One region of the Bacillus sp. SIMBA_154 genome, then DNA from elsewhere that is predicted to be linked to it. Evidence: riboswitches for the same ligand, from Rfam matches in the RefSeq annotation. Region 1 holds a riboswitch; each other region holds the start of a gene.
The links. A riboswitch is a leader RNA that binds a small molecule or an ion and turns the genes downstream of it on or off. The one in region 1 is predicted to bind thiamine pyrophosphate.
Positions count from the first base shown of each region.

Region 2: it holds a riboswitch for thiamine pyrophosphate, as region 1 does, so the genes downstream of both, thiC (phosphomethylpyrimidine synthase ThiC) here and tenA (thiaminase II) in region 1, are expected to answer to the same signal.
Region 3: it holds a riboswitch for thiamine pyrophosphate, as region 1 does, so the genes downstream of both, tenA (thiaminase II) here and tenA (thiaminase II) in region 1, are expected to answer to the same signal.

Region 1 is NZ_JAWJBV010000022.1:26,128-33,337, forward strand. Features, by position in the region: gene R0K30_RS19465 (ABC transporter ATP-binding protein) at 1-1,260, opposite strand, end outside; gene R0K30_RS19470 (ECF transporter S component) at 1,235-1,834, opposite strand; gene tenA (thiaminase II) at 1,831-2,517, opposite strand; TPP riboswitch at 2,605-2,708, opposite strand; gene R0K30_RS19480 (hypothetical protein) at 2,765-3,892, opposite strand; gene R0K30_RS19485 (type 1 glutamine amidotransferase domain-containing protein) at 4,034-4,690, opposite strand; gene R0K30_RS19490 (hypothetical protein) at 4,945-5,109, shown strand; gene R0K30_RS19495 (DUF1304 domain-containing protein) at 5,334-5,705, opposite strand; gene R0K30_RS19500 (ORF6C domain-containing protein) at 5,711-5,965, opposite strand; gene R0K30_RS19505 (immune inhibitor A domain-containing protein) at 6,171-7,210, opposite strand, start outside.
Region 2 is NZ_JAWJBV010000006.1:191,206-198,415, reverse strand. Features, by position in the region: gene R0K30_RS11415 (intercompartmental signaling factor BofC) at 1-207, opposite strand, end outside; gene R0K30_RS11410 (protein kinase family protein) at 447-1,091, shown strand; gene R0K30_RS11405 (hypothetical protein) at 1,127-1,309, opposite strand; gene R0K30_RS11400 (hypothetical protein) at 1,501-1,662, shown strand; gene thiC (phosphomethylpyrimidine synthase ThiC) at 1,696-3,456, opposite strand; TPP riboswitch at 3,583-3,693, opposite strand; gene R0K30_RS11390 (YhcN/YlaJ family sporulation lipoprotein) at 4,120-4,737, opposite strand; gene safA (SafA/ExsA family spore coat assembly protein) at 4,871-6,130, opposite strand; gene nadA (quinolinate synthase NadA) at 6,263-7,210, opposite strand, start outside.
Region 3 is NZ_JAWJBV010000002.1:513,499-520,708, reverse strand. Features, by position in the region: gene prpE (bis(5'-nucleosyl)-tetraphosphatase PrpE) at 1-8, opposite strand, end outside; gene R0K30_RS06145 (monovalent cation:proton antiporter family protein) at 171-2,018, shown strand; TPP riboswitch at 2,072-2,181, shown strand; gene tenA (thiaminase II) at 2,260-2,970, shown strand; gene tenI (thiazole tautomerase TenI) at 2,945-3,562, shown strand; gene thiO (glycine oxidase ThiO) at 3,546-4,658, shown strand; gene thiS (sulfur carrier protein ThiS) at 4,655-4,858, shown strand; gene R0K30_RS06120 (thiazole synthase) at 4,863-5,630, shown strand; gene R0K30_RS06115 (thiazole biosynthesis adenylyltransferase ThiF) at 5,627-6,640, shown strand; gene thiD (bifunctional hydroxymethylpyrimidine kinase/phosphomethylpyrimidine kinase) at 6,658-7,210, shown strand, end outside.

The DNA.
Region 1 (7,210 bases):
TCTTTTTTGCCCTAAACTTAAGGTGAAAGGATGTGCTTTCGCATGCTTCTCTAAGCCGAACTCTTCCAATAGCTGAACCGTTTTTTCTTGTACAACTGATTCTGGCCAATTTCGCTGTCTTCCGCCAAATGCGATTTCATCAAACACCGTGTCTTGTATAAATTGCAGCTCTGGATTTTGAAAAACAAAGCCTGCTTTTTCATATAGTAATCGGTCAGACCACTTTTTGAGATGTTTTTCTTTTAAGAAAATGTGGCCTTTTTTGATTGGCTCTAAGCGGATTAAATGTTTGAGACATGTACTTTTTCCGCTTCCATTTTCCCCGATGATCGCCACCCAATCTCCTGCTTTTATATCCAACCGAAGGTCATTCATAATCCTTTTTTTCCCGTAGCTTAATTGAAGATCCTCTGTTTGAATGATTGTCTCTCGATCTGTTGATCGGACTTTCTCACGCCGCTCTTTGCTTGACTCAAAGGTTTGCATAAGTGTTTGACTCAGTGGGTGAAATGGATCTTGAATAATAGTGGACCATTTCTCGGGAAATATTTTTGGACGCCAAATGCCTGCCTCTTTCATTTCTCCCTCATATGCTGTCATCACATCTTTCGGAGATCCATCTGCCAAAATGCAGCCTTGATCATCTAATAAAATAACCCGGTCCATCCATTCGATGACACCGTCTAGCACATGCTCCACAAAAATCATGGTTTGATCCTGATCAGCTGCAAGCTGCTGTAGCAGCTGAAATATCTCCATTCGCCCTGCTGGATCAAGCTGTGCAGTCGGTTCATCAAAGAACAGAACATCCGGCTCTAACGCTAGTAAACAAGCAAGCGCCAATCGCTGCTTCATGCCGCCTGATAATGTGTGAATATCTGTATTCGGATCGACATCCAGTTGTACTTTTTGCATGAGATGCCGAATGATGTCATCCATCTCTTCACGAGGTACAGAACGGTTCTCTAAGCTAAATGCAATTTCTTCATTGACCCGGTGCATACAAAACTGGGAATCAGGGTCTTGAAACATGACGCCTGTATGTCTTTGTAACATCACTTCTCCCTGCACGTCTGCTTCCATATGTTCTGGAATAATTCCAGCAAGAACCGAAATGAGCGTGGATTTTCCGCTTCCGCTTGGCCCTAAAATGAGCACCTTTTCCCCTTTTTGAATAGAAAGAGATACTTCATGCAGAACGGGCTTAGGCTGTTCATAAAAACGGACAGTGAGATTATTGCACGCGAGAAATGAATCCATGCTGTTCACCTTTGTTTCGTTTTTCTTTCATGATGGCATATTGATTCAGTACACCGGTCTTGGATAATGCATCCACTACAACTTTCGCTAAGCATCCCCCAAGTATCATACCGCTGATGATTTGAGTCACAAGTGTCATGAGTAAAACTTGAGGCGTGTAATAACCAAATCCATTGGCCATCAGGCTATATGCCATCGCTCCAACAGCAGCAAAGGCACCAGACAGCATAAGTGTCCACATGCGATATCGTTTATAACCAAAAAGAGCGAAGGCGATTTCTGCCCCAAGTCCTTGGCATACACCAATCAGCAGAGCTGAAAGACCGAAGTGGCTGCCTGTCAGTAATTCCACGGAGGCTGCGGCTGTTTCTGCAATGAGGGCAGCTCCCGGCTTTTGGATGATATAAGCGACGATTGGACTGGCAATCACCCAAATTCCAAACATGATATTGCCTCCTGCTGGACCCACAAGTGCTGTAATCGGTAAATAAAGAGTGGACCACCCTAAGTAGATCACACCGCACGCCACAGATAGAATCACGGCAAGGACGACTTCTTTCATCTTCCACGTCATGATGAATGCACCTCCAGCTTGACTGGCCACTCTTCCACAGTGAACGCCATTTCCCAGAATTTGTACTCAAGCTGACAGCTTAAGAAGAAGTGCTGTTTCATTTTTTCTTTTTCTTTCTCACTTGCTCCTTCCGCCCACTGATCAAGCCTTTTGCAAAGCTCAACTGTAACAGAGTCAGTTAACCCGCCATAAAACGTGATCCACTCATAAAATGGATGTGCCGGGTCAGGCTGCACGTCTGAAAGCATTCGTTTGCCTATTTCCCAATATGTCCAAGGGCAAGGAAGCAAAACAGCAATAATTTCTCCAAGTGTGCCTCCCTGTGCGACTTGCAGCATGTGATGAATATAGTGATGAGCACTCGGCGCCAACGAAGCACCTTGAAGCTCATCATATGCTACACCTGCCACTCGGCAAAGGTTTTGATGAGGATGCGTCTCACTATCTAGTACAAAAGCCATCTGCTGATGGAAAAAGGCAATGTCCTCTCTATCTGTACACCTGCTGATTGCTGCCGCATAAATTTTAATAAATGCATGTAAGTATTCTGCATCTTGTTTGACGTAATGAATGATCTGTTCCTTTTCAAGCTTTCCTGCTGCCAGCCCTCTGACAAACGGATGCTGATAAATGGCTTCAAATAATGGTTCCGCTTCTTTCCTTAATTGCGTTGAAAATGTCATAAAAAAAGCCTCCTCTTCTTCAGTTGAATAAATGAAAAAGCCACCCCAAATGGAGCGGCCTTCTTATCAATTCAATCATGAATAAGACAAGGTCCAGCTCCACTTCCCTCCGCTAGTACGAACTAGATCAGGTTCAAAGGGTCCAAGATTTTCTCTTGTCTCAGTCATACATGACTCCCCTAGTGGACTTTTGTCATTTAATTATCTTTACTCTACACATGTGGCGATTTGATGTCAACCGCCTTTCTTAATTCAATGTTTTAATTGTTGGCAGCTTCTCGATCCCTGCAGCATAGTAAAAATTAAGGACACTGAAGAAATCAATCGGCTTTCCTGTTTTTAAATCAACCGCTAAAATATGATCGCCGTAATTTGTCAAATCATCAAGGTCTAGGCGTCTTGGTGTTGTCTTCCCGAGAGTATCAACAAAGGTATCATGATAATATTGCCCGCTTGCAAACGATGATTGATGGTACATAAACAATGTCTCCACATCTAAGTAGACGAGAATGGCCTCTGAGGAACTCGCATAAGGAGCTGAGTACGACACTGGTGCCGAAATGCTTTTCACTTTCACACTTGAAATCGAATGGGTTCTCTGTTCATATTTTCCATCATATGAGAAATAAAACACACGCTTCCATTCATAATCTGCTGTCTTCGATTGCTTGTTATATACTTTTGTGCCATTTGCAAATACATCACCATTTGCATACTCAGCTACAAAGTATTGCAGGGTTGACGATAGAGATACAGCACCTGTGAAATTAGGTGGATTTTTTGCATTAACCTGTAACGTGTAGGAGTCTCCGAAGTCTCCACCGCTTGTGATACCAAATGCGTAATCACCAGCTGGTAAATTGGTTAACCCAAGAAGACTGCCAGCCGGCTGAATGAGATCCGTTGGGTAGGCTTGTCCTGTTTCATAATCAACAACAAATAATTGGACGAAATAATCAGGATTTGAAGAGGTAATCCGGCTGATGAGTGCCTGGGGTGAAGACGTGCTTAAAAACCATAAATCAACTGGATCGTCCTCTGTTAAGACAGCCGATTGGTTGATTGCTAGTCCATCAATGGAGCGTACGGCAGACGTGCGCAGCTTTCCATCTTTAGCGGCTTTTCGTTTGATACTGATTCCGTTTTTCTTATCTACTTTAAATGTTTTTTTCATTTGCTTCTGTTGAATAGCGGTTCCTTCATCCTGCTTCAAAAACGACTCTTGCACTTGCTGAATGGCTTTTTCCGTCAGTGGCGACACTTTTCCATCTGATTTTGGCGCTTCTTCTGCTTTTAACGCTGGTGAAAATAAACCTGTTGTCACAAGTAAAACAGACAGTAAAGCTGCGGTGATTTTTACGTAAAATGCTCTCACAGGAACATCCCCTTTTCCCTCATTTGGGTTTTTTACCCTGTGATCATTTTACCATTATTCCAGTAATTGTTTCGGTCTTTTTTAGGACATTTTTATAACAAAAAAACCAGCCGTATGCGTTACGACTGGTTTTTGGTCATTTTATACAATGGTTTTGACAAATAGTCGTGCTGTTTCTGCACTTGATCCTGGGTTTTGTCCAGTAATGATTTGTCCATCAACAACAGCGAATGGCGCAAAAGCTTCTCCTTTTTCAAACACCGCTCCTTGCTCACGAAGCTTTGTTTCCAATAAAAATGGAACCTTTGATGTCAGCTGAACGGCATCCTCTTCCTCGTTCGTGAACCCTGTTATTTTTTTTCCCTCAATAAATGATTTTCCATCACGATCCTTCACATCAACAAAGGCTGAAACACCGTGGCAAACGGCTCCGACTGCACCATTTTTTTCTGAAATCGCTAAGATCGCATCAGCTACCAGCTGATTGGATGCAAAGTCGATCATTGGGCCATGTCCTCCCGCAAAGAAGATCCCATCATAATCAGCTGGGTTCACATCTGTTAGCGCCTTTGTGTCTTGAAGTAATTCAAATACATCCTGATATTGCGCTGGAACACCTTCAGGAATTGAATTTTTATCTATCGGTACAGTTCCACCTTGAATGGAGACAATTTGTACGTCTAGTTCATTTTCTTTAAAGATGTGAAATGGCTCCGCCAATTCTTCTAACCATAAGCCTGTTGGGTGTCCGTTCATTTCCGGGCTGCTTGTCGATACTAATAAAACTTTCTTACTCAACTTGATCATCCTTTCGATTCATCATGTGGTTATTTTATATTTTGCACAATTAAATATCAAGCAATTCGACTTCGGTGCAACTCTTTATGTGATACCCGATTTTCTAAAAAATATGCCATCACTTCAAATCTCATCACTATGTCACATTCTGTTGGTAGGGAATTTCATGTAAAATTGCCATTGAGTGATATAATATGAGGAAAGATTGACAGACCTCTCGTGCTGGAGGGAACTTTTAAAGGAGTGGAAAAGAGATGAAAACCTATTCGATTGTGATGATCATCATCACGCTCTGTATCATATTGGCCGTCTTCTTGATGAACCTAACAGGGGTCATGTACGGAAAAATCATTTTGGCTGTTGCCGTAGCTCTTTGTCTGACATCCATTATCCGTTTGATGGGTCTTCGAAAAAGATAAAGCCGCCCTTATCAGAGCGGCTCAGCTTGTTGACAAAGGGCTAAAATGATCTTTATTTTAGCCCTTTGTCTTCTTTTCAGCGTGATAGAAAACCTTTGAAGTCTACGTGTACCGGAGCAGAGCGAATTTGAGATTCGTGAGCACCTGCACGCAGGACTGACACCGAATGCGAAGGTTTGTCTACACGCTGAAAGCCGTCCTTATCGGGGCGGCTTTATTTAAGATTAAATCGCCAGCATAAGCGCAATTAATGCGAGCAAGGCTGGTACTCCTTGTTTGATGATAATGGATTTATTGGATGTTACACCGCCAAATACCGCTGCGATGATCACACAAAGAATGAAAAATAGCTGAATCATATATCCAACGGTATTCGATCCGAGAATGAGCCCCCAAATGAGCCCTGCAGCTAGAAACCCGTTATAAAGTCCTTGATTGGCAAACATCACCTTCACATTTGGATCTTTTTGTAAGTGTTCAGGGAGCCGGAAAGATCTCTTAGCCATCTTTGATTCCATAAAAAACATTTCTAGTAACATGATGACAATGTGTTCTATCGCGACAATTCCTACTAAAATCATTGCTAAAATATTCAATTTAGTTAATTCCTTTCTGATAGACGATCACGAATCTCTATTTTGTCCGTGTATAAATCAAAGTCTTGTATTAATTCTAGCGCTTCAGTAAACCGACTTTGTGGAATGTCTTTCATTTTCCTTACACCGAATTCCCTTTTAATAAAAGCCATGATGGTATTGATATGAAGCTTACCATGGCCATCATACTCCAAATGGCTGCAAAAAGTCTGCATCGTCCCTCGAATCACCTTTAATTGCTTGGCAGTGACACAACTCATTGGTAACGCTCATCCTTTCCTGTTTTTTAACAGCTAAAAAGAACCGTGAATGAAAGAAAACCTTCCAGTCTCTATTATATAATGGTTTCATTCGGATATCAAAATAAAAAAGAACAAACATTCGATCAAAAAACGATCATGTGATAAAAATCCTTATCTCAACACATCAAAAAGCCGGATTCAATGGTAGAATCCGGCTTTCTGTTTAGTTACTTTTAGAAATTAATACCTTTCCAACAGAACGATCCTTACTTTGTCCAATGACTTTAAAGGATAGACCATATGTCGGCACATCGCGTCCTGCATCTGGGTTATTTGGATTCACATAATTCTTTTGATCACTAAATGTACGAGTCGGACGAATATAGCGATCTTCCAAGGTTAAGCCTGTTGTCGCTGTATAATCAATATTCAGCTTCGTACTTGGATTCAAAGAGAATGCTGCATCATGTACTTGGAAACCTGTCGCCGCGATGGAGCCGTCACTCCATTTCAATACTTGCTGATCCGCATCTACGACACCAAGGAAGCCGTTCCCTGGATGCTTTCCTACCCAGTTATCACTATACGATTGATCGACATACCACACGACCAAACCGTTATTATAGCTCATCAGACTTGCTCCACGTTTGATAGACTTTAAGCCTTTATCGACATCAGCATAAGAGCGCCACTCTAGTAAATAGTATTGCGCTGCATATTGTTTTCCATTAGACTGCGAGAAACCATTGAAGGTGAAAGTGGACGTTCCCTCGGCATCATCTGACCACACTTTCGTTCCATTTGCTGTTACGTTCAGATCATCTACGAACAAGCCTGGTAGCGAATAGCCTGCATCGGTTGTGTATCGGAATTGCAGATCGATTTTCTTCCCTGCATAAGCAGAAAGATCAAAGGCTGCATCTACCCAGCCGTCTGATTTTCCGTCGATGCCATTACCTTCGTTAGCACCTGCTTCATTTCGGTCATTTGTTATGTTACCAGCAATGGTTTTCCATTGCTCGGTTCCAGTTTCACGAACTTCTACATATGCATAATCATAATCTTCTTCGATATCGTACCATGCTTTAAACGTAAGCTCTGCTTTGCTTCCCTTCGACAAATCAATACCTGTTGTCGTCATGGTTGCATTCAAATTGTCACCCGTCCCGCTGAAGTACGCGTATTTCCCCTCGGCAGGCTTTGTGACCACAATCTCTTTATCTGGTAAATCTACGCGAACCGCATCATGGTTGGTTCCTTTTG
Region 2 (7,210 bases), on a different contig from region 1:
CGTCCAGCCTTTATACTGCGTCCAAAATGTGTCTTTGTCTTCTAATGATGCCCGGTGTCTTTCAATACTCACATCGCCGTCTAGATAGACTTTTTCAAGCTGCACGGTGATGGTGTTTGACTGCTTTTGCAAGTGTTCTTTTCCTTCCATATCCGCAGCGAAAAAAAGAACACTTGTCATGATAAGTCCTGTAACGAAACGTTTCATCTTCACTTTCACTATTTACACCTCTTTAGAACATAAGATCGATGCATGACATATGTAGTTTGACCCATTTTTCTAAACATTAACCAAACCGATTACACTGACTCGTTTTAAGAGTCTTTCGTTGTATCCTTCATTCGTAAATGTTATGTTTTATACAATCCATTGCTTTATCGAATGAAATGGTTTTTTCATCATTCGTTTTTCAGCCGCATAAACTGAAACCAAAGAAGGTGAAGTCAATGTCAGATATCAAAAGATTAGCCGAATCGATTCAGTATCATGAAGAAAAACGTTTTAATAAGCTCACATTAAAACCGGCAGAGCTTGAGCTGTGCGGCAAAGGAAGAAGTGCCTATGTATTTTCATATAAAAAAGCTGGCAAGAAAATGGCGCTAAAAGTCTTTTTCCCTTCTTATCAACACATTGCCCGCAAAGAGGCAGCAATTTACGAAAAACTTTCCGGTTCGTCATACTACCCTGAGATTTATGAGTCTGGGGATCAGTATATTTTAATGGAATATATTAAAGGCTACACATTCTATGAATGCCTGACAAAGGGTATTCCGATCAAGAAACAAATGATTGAACAAGTAGATGAAGCGCTAGAAGAAGCACGTGAGAAAGGGTTAAACCCTTCAGATATCCATCTGCGCAACCTGATCTTAACAAAGGAAGGCCTCGTTAAGGTGATCGACGTTGCCCGCTTCACCCAAACAAAAACATGTCATCAATGGGATGATTTAAAAGCCGCTTACGCCTATTACCAAAAACCTTTTTTCCCTAAAAAAGCGCCGCGTCTGTGGCTTGAAGTGATTGCCTATTTATATAAAAAGAACTGGCTCTCCCGCGGCCAGCTTAACAACCGAAATGATTTCTCCGCATAACGAAAGCCGCTCTCCTTCCGAGCGGCTTTTCTGTTTTATTCTGTTTCTACATGGATACTATTTACATTTAATAGATTAATGATTTCATTATTCAGCTTAAACCATTGATTGGATTCCTCAATTTTTTTATACACATCGTAGGTAGCTGGACGTTTCAGCTCGAAATCAAGCACTTCCCCATTGTTCATATGAAATGTTACCTTGAATACTTTCATCATAAGATCACCTTCCACTCTTTCTTGTTCGCTAACTGGTAAGGTCAGCTCTTTTCATTCATTCTCTACTCAACTCGTTTCCCCTCCTTCTTTCCTTCCAAACACAAGAAGTTTAAATTTTGTTTAAATTCACACAACATCTCTATCTCTCTAATCTGCAAAGAAGTATATTGTTTAAAAAGGAGGCTGTCTTCATGAAACAGAAAAAGAAAAAGAAAAAGAAAAGAACATCCCCAGAGAGACAAACTGTCTTGTTTCATTTAACAGATGCCCTGATTCCGAGTATGGAAATCATGGCGATTGCAGTAAGAGCACTTTTCCATCTCGTGAGAAAAGCCTTTTCAGCCGTTTTATAAAACCCCGCACAAAAGGAGTGCGAGGTTCTTTTTTTAGGATTGATAGATTTGACTTCCTTGGCTGATAAACTCTTTTGCCTTCTTCTCCATCTCTTTTTTCACTTCTTCTGATTGATTGCGGATATCATGAGAAATTTTCATACTGCAAAACTTCGGTCCGCACATGGAGCAAAAGTGAGCGGTCTTTGCGCCTTCAGCAGGCAATGTTTCGTCATGGAACGCCAAAGCTCTTTCTGGATCAAGTGACAGGTGGAATTGATCCCGCCACCTAAATTCAAATCTGGCTTTCGATAATGCATCATCGCGCTTTTGAGCAGCAGGATGTCCTTTTGCTAGATCAGCTGCATGTGCGGCAATTTTATAAGCAATGACACCTTCTCTCACATCTTCTTTGTTCGGCAAACCTAAATGCTCTTTTGGTGTCACATAGCAGAGCATGGCTGTTCCATACCAGCCGATCATGGCAGCGCCGATAGCGGATGTAATGTGATCATACCCCGGGGCAATATCTGTTGTAAGAGGTCCTAGCGTGTAAAATGGTGCCTCTTTGCAAATCTCCATCTGCTTATCGACATTTTCTTTGATTTTATCCATTGGGACATGTCCAGGTCCTTCAATCATCACCTGTACATCATGTTTCCAGGCGATCTCTGTCAATTCCCCTAGCGTTTTCAGCTCTGCAAACTGCGCCTCATCATTTGCATCAGCGATCGAACCTGGTCTGAGTCCATCTCCAAGAGAAAAAGCAATATCATAGGTTTTCATAATTTCACAAATATCTTCGAAATGGGTATAAAGAAAGTTTTCTTGATGATGAGCGAGACACCACCTTGCCATAATAGCTCCGCCTCTTGACACAATTCCCGTTACCCGATCGACTGTAAGCGGAATATACCTTAATAGCACGCCCGCATGAATCGTGAAGTAGTCTACACCTTGCTCTGCTTGTTCAATTAATGTGTCTCTGTACACGTCCCACGTCAAATCTTCTGCCACTCCATTCACTTTTTCAAGTGCCTGATAAATGGGAACGGTTCCTACTGGGACTGGGCAATTCCGAATGATCCATTCTCTCGTTGTATGAATGTCCTTCCCAGTGGACAGGTCCATCATTGTGTCTGCCCCCCACCTGATCGCCCACGTCATCTTCTCTACCTCTTCATCGATGGATGACGTCACAGCTGAATTGCCAATATTCGCATTGATTTTGACGTGAAAATGCTTTCCAATAATCATCGGCTCACTTTCTGGATGGTTAATATTCGCTGGGATGACTGCTCTTCCGCTAGCTACTTCCTCTCTCACAAACTCAGGGCTCAGCTGTTCTCTCAAAGCGATAAATTCCATTTCAGGTGTGATGATGCCTTTTTTTGCATAATGCATTTGTGTCACACTGGCGCCATTTTTCGCGCGGAGCGGCACATGATGAAAATCAGTATGGACATGATGAAAGGACTCTTTCCCCTTTGAACGATACCCGTTATCTTCTGGTTTCACATGACGCCCTTCATAGCTTTCTGTATCTCCTCTTTCTTTAATCCACGCCGCTCTAAGACGCTTTAAACCCTTTGTAACATTAATATGGGCGTTTTCATCTGTGTACGGTCCACTTGTATCGTACACACGGATCGGGTCATTTTGAATGTCGCCCGCCTGTGTCACAGTATTTGAGAGCATAATCTCCCTTTTTGGCACCAAGATGTCAGGTCTTGAGCCCTGCTCATACACCTTTCGACTTCCGTCAAAGCTTGATAGTAAAGATTGGGTTGATGGGACATTTTTCTTTTCTTTCATTTGCTGTTCTCTCCTTCTCTTTTTGTCATCGGACAGGATGGAATCAGCACCAGCAAAAAACCAGGCTCTATGTTGAGAACCTGGTTTCGTCGTCAGAAAAAAACATGAATGTCATTCATATGACACATGTATCATCTTCAACTTCCCCACGCTGGTACGAGCCAGATCAGGTCCAAAGGGTTAAGAAACTTAAGCTTCTCTCTCAGCCCACTTTAGCGGGCACCCCTAGTCACTTTTATTGATTTCCACATCAGTTTATCATAGAGACGATATGAAAAAAAGAAGATTCAGGAAAATAGTTCCTTTCCCCTACAAGCTGTACCGATGAGCATGATATGCAAACTTCTATACAACAGCTTCCCCTTTATTTCGATCAAATCAGAAATCATCATTGATCCTTTTTTCCTACTATGTATAATTAATCTAAATGAAGAATTTTTTATACAAACTACTTGTTCAAAGGAAGTTCTAGTCGATTGCAAACATTTCTAACATTTATCAGTGATGAATCGGACGATGATGAAGTGGACATCCATTATTGCTGGTATTTTATTACTTGGATTTGGCTGTTATTTCTTTTACGAATTTTATATAGGCATCAAGATATATTTTTAAGAAAAGGCTAGAGTTCGTAATGAACTTTAGCCTTTTTTATTCATTCAACTATCGGGTCATGCCTGTTTGTCCTGTTTCAAATTGTGTTTTTCTCATATCTCTGAAGCGTGTGAATGCTCCTTCATCTTTGATGACTTGGACAGCTCTTCCATCTGCATAACGAGTCGCTGCTTCTTCTACTTGTGATACGCCCTCTTCCGTCAGGCGTCCATCCGATTTAATCGCAATATACACATTTTCATCAGTGACCATAACTTGTGAGTCTGCTACGTGATTCATTTTATTCACGCGGTTCGCAATTTTTCGTGAACGCTGTATGTTCTCTTGTTTATCGTAGCCAGAGAACGACATTTGGTTATGATAATTCATATCTCCATGACTGTAGCGTCCATCTCCGCCAGTAAGCGGCATTCTCACTTGATCCTCCGTAGGACGCGAACGATAATCAACATTCGTTGTATTTTCGTTCATCCCTTCCATAAGCTCAGAAATTGGGCCTTGGTGATCTTGGTTGTTGTCTGCCGCCCGTTGATTCGAATGATAACCGACCGGCTGGCCTGATTGATTATAACGAGTATCTACACCCGCATTGTCATTTGTACCACATGCAGTTAAACCAATAGGAAGAAGCACTAATGCGATTGTTTTTTGCCATTTTTGTCTCAAACGAAAAACCCCCTGTACAAATTCAATCTCATGAGCGCGAAACTGGCTCTGTTTTAGCATGTACAGTTCAGGGAAAAATCAAGCTGTCAGTTATAAACAAAAAAAGGAACGATTGAGATCGTCCCTTCTGTCATTAATCTTCTTCGTCTTCTTCTGGTCTTGCAAAAACGGATTGACCCGGATATGGCTGCATATAAGGCTGAGCAGGATAAGCCCCCATTTGACCATAAGGAACAGGATTTGGATAATGTCCAGGCCATGGCTGATGATGATGCTTCATGCCATCATCACAACCGCAGTCTTCCTTGCCATAGGCTTCATTTGAAGCGTTTGGATAAAAGCCTTGATTCACGTTCGCATTCACGTTCGCATTCACGTTCGCATTTGCGCCTGTATTTGGATGCATATGGTGGTGCCAGTGATGTCCATCGTTTGCATGATGCTCATGATTTTCCCCGTAGTAAGCTGGCGCTTGATAGGCTGGATAATACGGCTGGGCCGGGTAAGGATACGGCATCATGTGATGGTGATAATAGGGCTGGACCGGATAACAAAGACCTGAACCCGGTAAGATAGGTGAAGCCGGCACCATTTGCTGCGGATATGGATACATCGCAGGCATGTAATGACCATGACCATAATAAGGATCATATGATTCATGATGAGGATGCTGGTGATGATCTTTATTTTCTGCCATTCCTCCTACTGCTGTCCCTCCAACATTCGGCATTTGTGGGAAGTTAGGAAGGTTTGGGTAATTGCTATGCTCCATATCTTTTCCCTCCTCTTTTTGAAGCGGAATATGAATAAACGGATCATATCCCTTTGCCACCTCATCTTTGTGATGATCCTTATTCTCATGATGAAAATAGTCCTTGTGATCTTTATGTTCCTTATTTTCATGATAAAAATGATCCTTGTGATCTTTATGGTCCTTCTTCTCATCATGAACATGATCTTTCTTTTCATAAAAGTGATCTTTTTTCTCATGATGTTCTTTTTTGGGAGGAGGCGTGAATGGCTGGTAGAGATTGGTCTGATAATAGTTCACATCAACTTGCGGAAAAACTGGCTGCTCGATCTTTGGCACTGGCGGTACATAAGGTACCGGTTCATTTGGCTTTTCCTTCGGTTTCGTATCTTGCACTTGCACGACATCCTTTGGCTTTTCTTTCACATACGGATGTTCTTTCTGCTTTGGCATTTCTTTCACTTTTTGGTGATCTGTTTTCACAGGAACACCACTAGATGGAATCTTGATCTTCATACCCGGCATGATCAAATCTGGATTACTGAGCTGTGAATTTAGTTTTTTCAATTCTTGAAAGTCGACTCCGTATTTCTTTGAAATTTTCCAAAGGGAGTCTCCTTTTTGCACAATATGAATTTTCAACGTTTTCCCCTCCTATTGCAAAACGTGAACGTAGCGGTTATGTCAGAAGTACAATATGTTTCAACATAATTTTATGCCTATTTACAAGCCGATATGATAAAAACTTGTTTTCTGATAGGAGGGGCTGATGCTTTATTTAATGGTGAGCATTTTATTTAATGCAAGCAAAGCCTCTTTTGTTATCTCTTCATTGACCTGAATCAAACCAACCGGCTCACCCTTCTCAATACTTTCAAGTGACCATAACAAATGAGGCAGATCAATACGGTTCATGGTCAAACATGGACACATATCTGGGTTAAGGGATTCAATTTGTTTATCCGGGTGCTGGTCTATGATGCGTTTGACTAAATTCATTTCTGTTCCGATCGCCCACTTGCTTCCTGCTGGCGCCTGCTTGATCGTATCAATAATAAATTTCGTTGAACCAGCTAGATCAGAAGCTCTTACCACCTCATGCGTGCACTCTGGATGGACAAGGATTTGAATGTCACGATCTCTTTTTCTCGTTTCTTCAATATTCTGAACGGTAAACTTCTCATGTACGGAGCAATGCCCTTTCCATAAAATCATTTTGATGCGATGGAGCGGCTGATCGGTGATGAGCTTTTCTTCTACTTGATCCCAGACAGCCATTTCTTCTAGCGGGATACCTAAATCAAAGGCTGTATTACGCCCTAAATGCTGATCAGGGAGAAACAGAATCCGCTCTTTTTGTGTAAGCGCCCACTCCAGTACTTTCTTAGCGTTTGAAGATGTGACGGTCGCCCCGCCATGCTTGCCGACAAATGCTTTAATATCAGCTGTTGAGTTGACATAAGTGAGCGGGAGTATCGTATCTCCAAATAGATCAGTGAGCTGTTCCCATGCTCTGTCCGTTTGTTTCATGTTCGCCATATCCGCCATTGAACAGCCTGCTCTCATATCTGGCAACAGGACGTGCTGATTCTTTTTTGACAGCATATCTGCCGTTTCTGCCATGAAGTGAACACCGCAGAACACTATGTATTCTGCCTCCTGATTGTCAGCAGCTATTTGCGCTAGCTGCAATGAATCACCTGTTGCATCTGCAAATTGGAT
Region 3 (7,210 bases), on a different contig from region 1:
AATTTCATAAGGTTTCCTCCTGATCTTTCTCATCCATTCATCGGGTATAAAGAAGTTTGAATTTTAGAACATATACCGAATGGCTTTCATTTCATTTAGGCAATTGTTAGAATCAATGCTTTAACGTAAGACTTAAAAGATTAAACATCAATGTTAGGAGGCTTTAGCCAATGGAGCATACATCTGTTTCATCACTCGTTGTCGTTATTATTGTCGCCTTTTTCACCCCCATTTTATTGCACCGATTTAAGTTGACCATTCCGGTCGTTGTCGCTGAAATTATCATGGGGCTCATCATTGGAAAAAGCGGGTTTCAACTGGTTGTCGAACATGATGCATGGCTAGATACGTTATCCATGCTCGGTTTTATTTTTCTGATGTTTTTAAGTGGACTTGAAATAGATTTTTCTTCTTTTGAATCAAAGAAGAAAGCACGAGAACTTCCAAGTGGTTTAAAAGAACCAAATACGTTTAAAGCAGCCACCATAATTTTTCTTGGGGTATTTTGTATTTCCTTTATCCTGTCCTATGCGTTTGTACTTGCAGGGTTTATTCAAAATGCCTTTTTAATGACGCTCATCATTTCCACCATCTCATTAGGTGTAGTGGTTCCAACCTTAAAAGAGGAAAAGTTGATGCAGACGAATATTGGTCAAATCATTCTGCTTGTGGCCGTCATTGCTGATTTGGTGACAATGATTTTACTGGCTGTGTTTTCCTCCATTTATGGCGATGGAACAGGGAACATGTGGCTTCTGCTATTATTATTTGCAGCAGGCATTCTTCTTTATTTATTTGGCCGAGTATTTAAGACAAAATCCATTTTTCAGTCCATGTCAAAAGGAACGGTGCAAATTGGGACAAGGGCAATCTTTACTCTCATTATAGTCTTAGTTGCCTTATCTGAATCACTCGGTGCTGAAAATATTCTTGGGGCGTTTTTAGCAGGTGTGCTCGTGTCCCTTCTTTCGCCAAATAAAGAGCTTGTTCAGCAGCTGGACTCATTTGGTTACGGATTTTTAATCCCGATCTTTTTTGTGATGGTCGGTGTGGACTTGAATATATGGGCGCTGTTCAAGGACCCAACCATTATGATCATGATTCCGCTATTGTTTTTTGCATTACTGCTTAGTAAGCTAATTCCAATTCTTTATTTGAAAAAATGGTATGACATGAAAAAAGTCATCGGCTCCGGCTTTTTATTAACATCGACGTTATCACTCGTCATTGCAGCTGCGACGATTGGGGAGCGGCTCGGTGTCATTGATCATAAAATGTCAGGCGCACTGATTTTAGTCGCTGTGCTGACGAGTATTTTAACGCCTGTTTGGTTTAAAGCGCTGTTTAAAAAAGAACAAGAAGCGAATCAAAAAAAACGTGTGACCTTTATTGGCGCAAACCAGCTGACTTTACCTGTGACACTTGACTTGCATCAGGATGAATATGACATCCGTATTTTGCACGTTTTTCAAGAAAATAAAGAAGCACTGCTTGCCGATTCGATCTTTGAAGTTGAAGCGATTGAAGAGTACGACGATGAAACGCTGAGAAAGGCAGGCATCGGCCGGGAGGATGTTCTAGTCGTAGCAACAGGCAGCGAGACGCAAAATAAGGAAATTGCTTTATTTGCAAAAGAAGAAGGAGCGAAACAAGTCATTGCTAGTGTCAACAAAGCTGAGGCAGAGCTGACATTGAAGGAAGCGGGTATTGATACGTTTTCGAATTTCCTATCATCTAAAACGGTGCTAAGAGCCTTGATTGAAGCACCAGATGCGATTCGATTGTTAACAAATGAGGATACTTCCTTGTATCAAATTCAAATGAACAATCATCGGTATCATAATGTCATGCTGAGGGAATTTCCGTTTATCGGTGATTTGGTCTTTGTCCGTATTTTCAGAGGGGTAGACAGCTTAGTACCGCACGGAGATACGACGCTCAGAAGCGGAGACCGCGTGCTTGTGTCGGGCTCTCGTGAGTATGTAGCAGGACTTAGAGCCCAATTAGAGTTGCAATGAACCCTTGACCAATGAACAATTCCTGATTAAGATAGAGGTACAACATTATATGTTTGATCCACTAGGGGAGTCCTTTAAAAGGGCTGAGATAAAAGTGTCGACTTTTAGACCCTCATTACCTGAACAGGTTCATACCTGCGTAGGGAAGTGGTGCGGTTTTTGACTATGCTTTTTACAAATTCCAAGCCACTTTCCACGCGGAAAGTGGCTTTTTTATATGAAGAAACAGGAGGAGAGAAACATGACATTTTCAAAGGAATGTAAAGAGGCAGCAGCAACATGGTGGAATGGAAGCTTTACGCATCCTTTTGTGAAAGGGATTGGAGATGGCACACTTTCACTCGATCGGTTCACCTATTACGTGATGCAGGATTCGTATTATTTAACTCATTTCGCAAAGATGCAAGCATATGGAGCTGCCATTAGTGAGGACTTACATACGACGGGCAGAATGGCGTATCATGCGCAGGGCACGTATGAAGCAGAGCTATCGCTGCATAGAAAGTTCACAGAGCTGCTTCAGATCTCTGATGAAGCACTTGAAAGCTTTAAGCCTTCACCCACTGCTTATGCGTATACCTCACATATGTACAGGTCTGTGAAAAGCGGACGATTTGAAGAAATTTTAGCCGCGTTATTGCCGTGCTACTGGCTATATTATGAGGTGGGAGAAAAGCTGAAACAAACGACACCTGACCATCCGATTTATCAAGAATGGATTTTGACATATGGAGGAGATTGGTTTAAAGAGCTTGTCTTTGAACAGGTCAACCGCTTTGATGAACTTGCGGAAAAAGCACCAGAACATGTGCGGGCCAATATGAAAGAAAATTTTGTGATTTCAAGCTATTACGAATACCATTTCTGGGAGATGGCGTATAAAAAAGAAACGTGGCAAACAGCATGCTTGGATGGGGTTGGTGCAAATGGAACTCCACGCAGTGACAAATGATTCGTTTCCGGTCAATGAGCTGATCAAGCAAATAAAAGCCATTGAATCTAAAGTGGACTTTATTCATATCCGGGAACGGTCTAAAACAGCAAGTGAACTTGTTGATCTCGTGAGACAACTCCTTTCAGAAGGTGTACCGAAAGAGAAACTCGTTATCAATGACCGAGTAGACGTTGCGCTGCTCACCAATATTCACCGGGTACATCTCCCAGGTCACAGCTTTTCGCCAAAGGAGCTGCGACAAAAATTTCCTCACCTTCATGCGGGTGTGTCTGTTCATTCGATAGAAGAAGCCAAAGCGGCCGAGGAAAGTGGTGCAGAGTATGTCATGTTTGGGCACATATATGACACCTCATGTAAACCAGGACTTAAGGCGAGAGGCGTAAAGCTTGTGGAAGAACTGACTTCTGCGCTGTCCATTCCGGTGGTGGTCATTGGCGGAATGACGCCTGATCGAATCCCGGACTTGATGCATGTGAATGTGAAAGGGATTGCTGTCATGTCGGGAATTTTCACTCACCATCAGCCGCACATCATGGCGCAAGCATTTTCTAAAAAGCTAAAGGAGAATCCTTATGAAAAAGCATTATGACGTTGCAATCATTGGCGGTGGAATCATAGGGATGTCAATTGCCTATCACCTTGCAAAAGCAGGAAAGCAGGCTCTATTACTTGAGGCAAATGAGATAGGGAAGCAAACGACGAGTGCGGCTGCTGGAATGCTTGGTGCACATGCTGAAGGAGAGGGTCATGAGGATATTTTCTTTCAGGTAGGCAGAGCAAGCCAGACATTATATGAAAAATTAAAAGTCGATCTTCAGCATGAATCAGGCATTGATATTCGGACATCAGTGGGCGGTATTATGAAGGTGGCCTTTACAGAAGAAGAAAAACGTGCACTTTGCCGGATGCAGCATTTGTCCACGTTTCAATGGCTTGAAGCAAGTTGTGTGAAAAAACGTATGCCGCAAATCGCAGATGACATCATGGGAGCAGGTTTCATTGAAGAAGATGTTCATGTTGAGCCTTATGCGGTATGCAGGGCATTGTGGCAGGCGGCTGTTCGGTACGGGGCGGATGTGAAGGAGTTTACACCTGTGATCGAAGTCAAACGGGACAAAGATGTATTAACTGTCAGAACAGCTAAAGGCACATTCACATGTGATGACCTTACGATAGCAAGTGGTGTATGGTCTGGCCGCTTTTTTGAAGAGCTGGGGTTACCTTATTCTCTCTATCCAGTAAAAGGAGAATGTGTGTCTGTGTGGAATAGTGGTCCAGCGCTCGCACACACCATTTACCATGATCATTGTTATATCGTTCAAAGAGATAGCGGAAAGCTGGTGATTGGTGCAACGATGAAGCCAAATGAGTGGCAGGCTGTTCCAACACTTGGCGGCATTGAAGCTGTGATTCAAAAAGCGTCTCAGCTCATGCCTTCTATCAAGGAGATGCCGATTGAAGAGTGCTGGGCAGGTCTTCGTCCGGCGACAAGCGACCGGCATCCCTATATCGGAAGACACCCGGAAGATGAGCGTATCCTTTTTGCGACGGGACATTACCGGAATGGCATTTTACTTGCGCCAATTACTGGAGAAATCATTCGAGACCTGATATTAGGCGAGCCTGTCCAAGAGGAATGGCTTCAAGCGTTTCGCATTGGCCGAAAGGAGGCATTGTTCGTATGAAAATTCAATTGAATGGCAGAGTGGTTGATTTCGATAAAGAGAATGGAACGATCTATGATCTGCTATCAGCCTATCAGCTTGAAAATCGTGTGGTGATCGTCGAAAAGAACCAAGAAGTTATTGATAAAAAAACGTTTCAACAAGTAGAAATTCAACCAAATGACACGATTGAAATCGTTCACTTTGTAGGAGGAGGATGACAAAATGCTACACATTGGCGGAAAAACATTCACATCAAGACTATTACTTGGTACAGGAAAGTATCCATCATTTGAGGTTCAAAAGGAAGCAGTGAACGTATCAGAAGCTGAAATTTTGACCTTTGCTGTGCGAAGAATGAACATTTTTGAAGCATCTCAGCCGAATTTTTTAGAGCAGCTTGATTTATCAAAATATACATTACTTCCAAATACAGCAGGCGCAAGTACAGCGGAAGAAGCGGTGCGTATTGCCCGTTTAGCGAAGGCTTCGGGGCTGTGTGACATGATTAAGGTAGAAGTGATTGGCTGTTCAAGATCCCTTCTGCCAGATCCAGTCGAAACGCTAAAAGCATCTGAAATGCTATTGGAAGAAGGTTTTAGCGTGCTGCCGTATACATCAGATGATGTGGTACTGGCAAGAAAATTAGAAGAAATCGGTGTTCACGCCATCATGCCAGGGGCCTCTCCAATTGGTTCAGGTCAAGGCTTACTAAACCCTCTGAATCTCTCATTTATTATCGAGCAGGCGAAGGTGCCGGTCATTATTGATGCGGGCGTAGGCTCTCCTAAGGATGCGGCTTATGCGATGGAACTAGGGGCTGACGCTGTATTGCTGAATACTGCTGTGTCTGGTGCAAAGGACCCTGTGAAAATGGCAAAAGCGATGAAGCTGGCCATTGAATCAGGAAGATTAGGTTTTGAGGCAGGACGTATTCCGTTGAAAAACTATGGTACAGCCAGCAGTCCGCAGGAAGGGATGCCAGCATTTTGAGCACACGTTATTCACGCCAAGAGCTTTTTCGGCCGATCGGAACAGATGGGCAAGAGCGGCTAAACGCCTCAAAGGCTGTCATTATTGGAGCGGGGGCCCTAGGGACAGCTAGTGCTGAAATGCTCGTTCGAGCTGGCGTGGGCTCTGTCACCATTTTGGATAGAGATTATATTGAATGGAGCAACCTTCAGCGTCAGCAGCTTTACACAGAGCAAGATGTACAAGACAGGCTGCCAAAGGCTGTGGCGGCTGAAAAAAGACTCAAGCAGGTGAACAGTGAAGTCCGTGTAAGAGGAATCGTCATTGATGTGACCGCTCAAAATATTGATGAACTCGTCAGCGGGGCTTCGATCATTGTGGATGCAGCGGATAATTTTGAGGTGCGAATGATCGCAAATGATGCGGCCATCAAACATCAAATTCCTTTCCTTTATGGAGCCTGTGTAGCCAGCTATGGCATTCAATTCACTGTCATTCCGGGAGAGACGCCGTGTTTACACTGCTTGCTTGAGCATTTACCTGCACAAGGCATGACATGTGATACAGCTGGTATCATTAGTCCGGTTGTGCAGCAGGTGGCGGCATATCAAGTGGCAGATGCTCTTAAATGTTTAACAGGACATCAAGTGACTCCGATATTAAGATCCTTTGATTTATGGACAAATGAACGGTCTGACATTCGGTCCATCTTGTCTTTAAAGAAGGAGCAATGTCCAAGCTGTGGACTGAAGACATATCCATTTCTCTCATATGACCAGAGAGCGAAGGCAGACGTACTTTGTGGCCGCAATACGGTGCAAATCCGCAGTGCAGCAGGGACGCCACCGCCTTTACATGAAGTGGCCATTCGGCTAAAGAAAGCAGGAATGGACGTGCTTGAAAATCCGTATTTGCTTTCTTGTCAAAAGGATGAGTTCAAGCTCGTCTTATTCAAAGATGGCAGGGCGCTTGTACATGGTACAAGTGATATTGTCAAAGCGAGAACCATTTATCATCAATGGATTGGCTAATGAGAGGGTGTGATGAAATGACGATTAAAAAGGCATTAACCATCGCGGGTTCTGATTCTGGCGGCGGAGCAGGCATTCAAGCAGATTTGAAAACCTTTCAGGAGCTCGGGGTGTACGGAATGTCTGCGATCACAGCGATTACAGCGCAAAACACACTTGGTGTTCATGGTATATATCCGCTTTCTATCGAGGCGCTCAAAAGTCAAATAGATGCAGTGGCAGAAGACTTACTGCCAGATGCCGTCAAAACGGGGATGCTGTGGAGTGCTGAAATGATCAACACGGTCGCTGAAAAAACGCTTCAATATCAGATGAAGCTGATTGTAGATCCAGTCATGATTGCAAAAGGCGGGGCTTCTTTATTAAATGAAGATGCTGTCTCTGCAATGCAAACACACTTGCTGCCTGTCAGCTATGCAGTAACGCCTAATCTTCCTGAGGCAGAAGTGCTGACAGGCATACGCATTCAGACAAAAGAGGATCGCTACCTAGCAGCAGAACGTCTTTATGAGCTCGGCACGAAATACGTGGTGATCAAAGGTGGACACGGTCCATCTGACGGCCTGATCA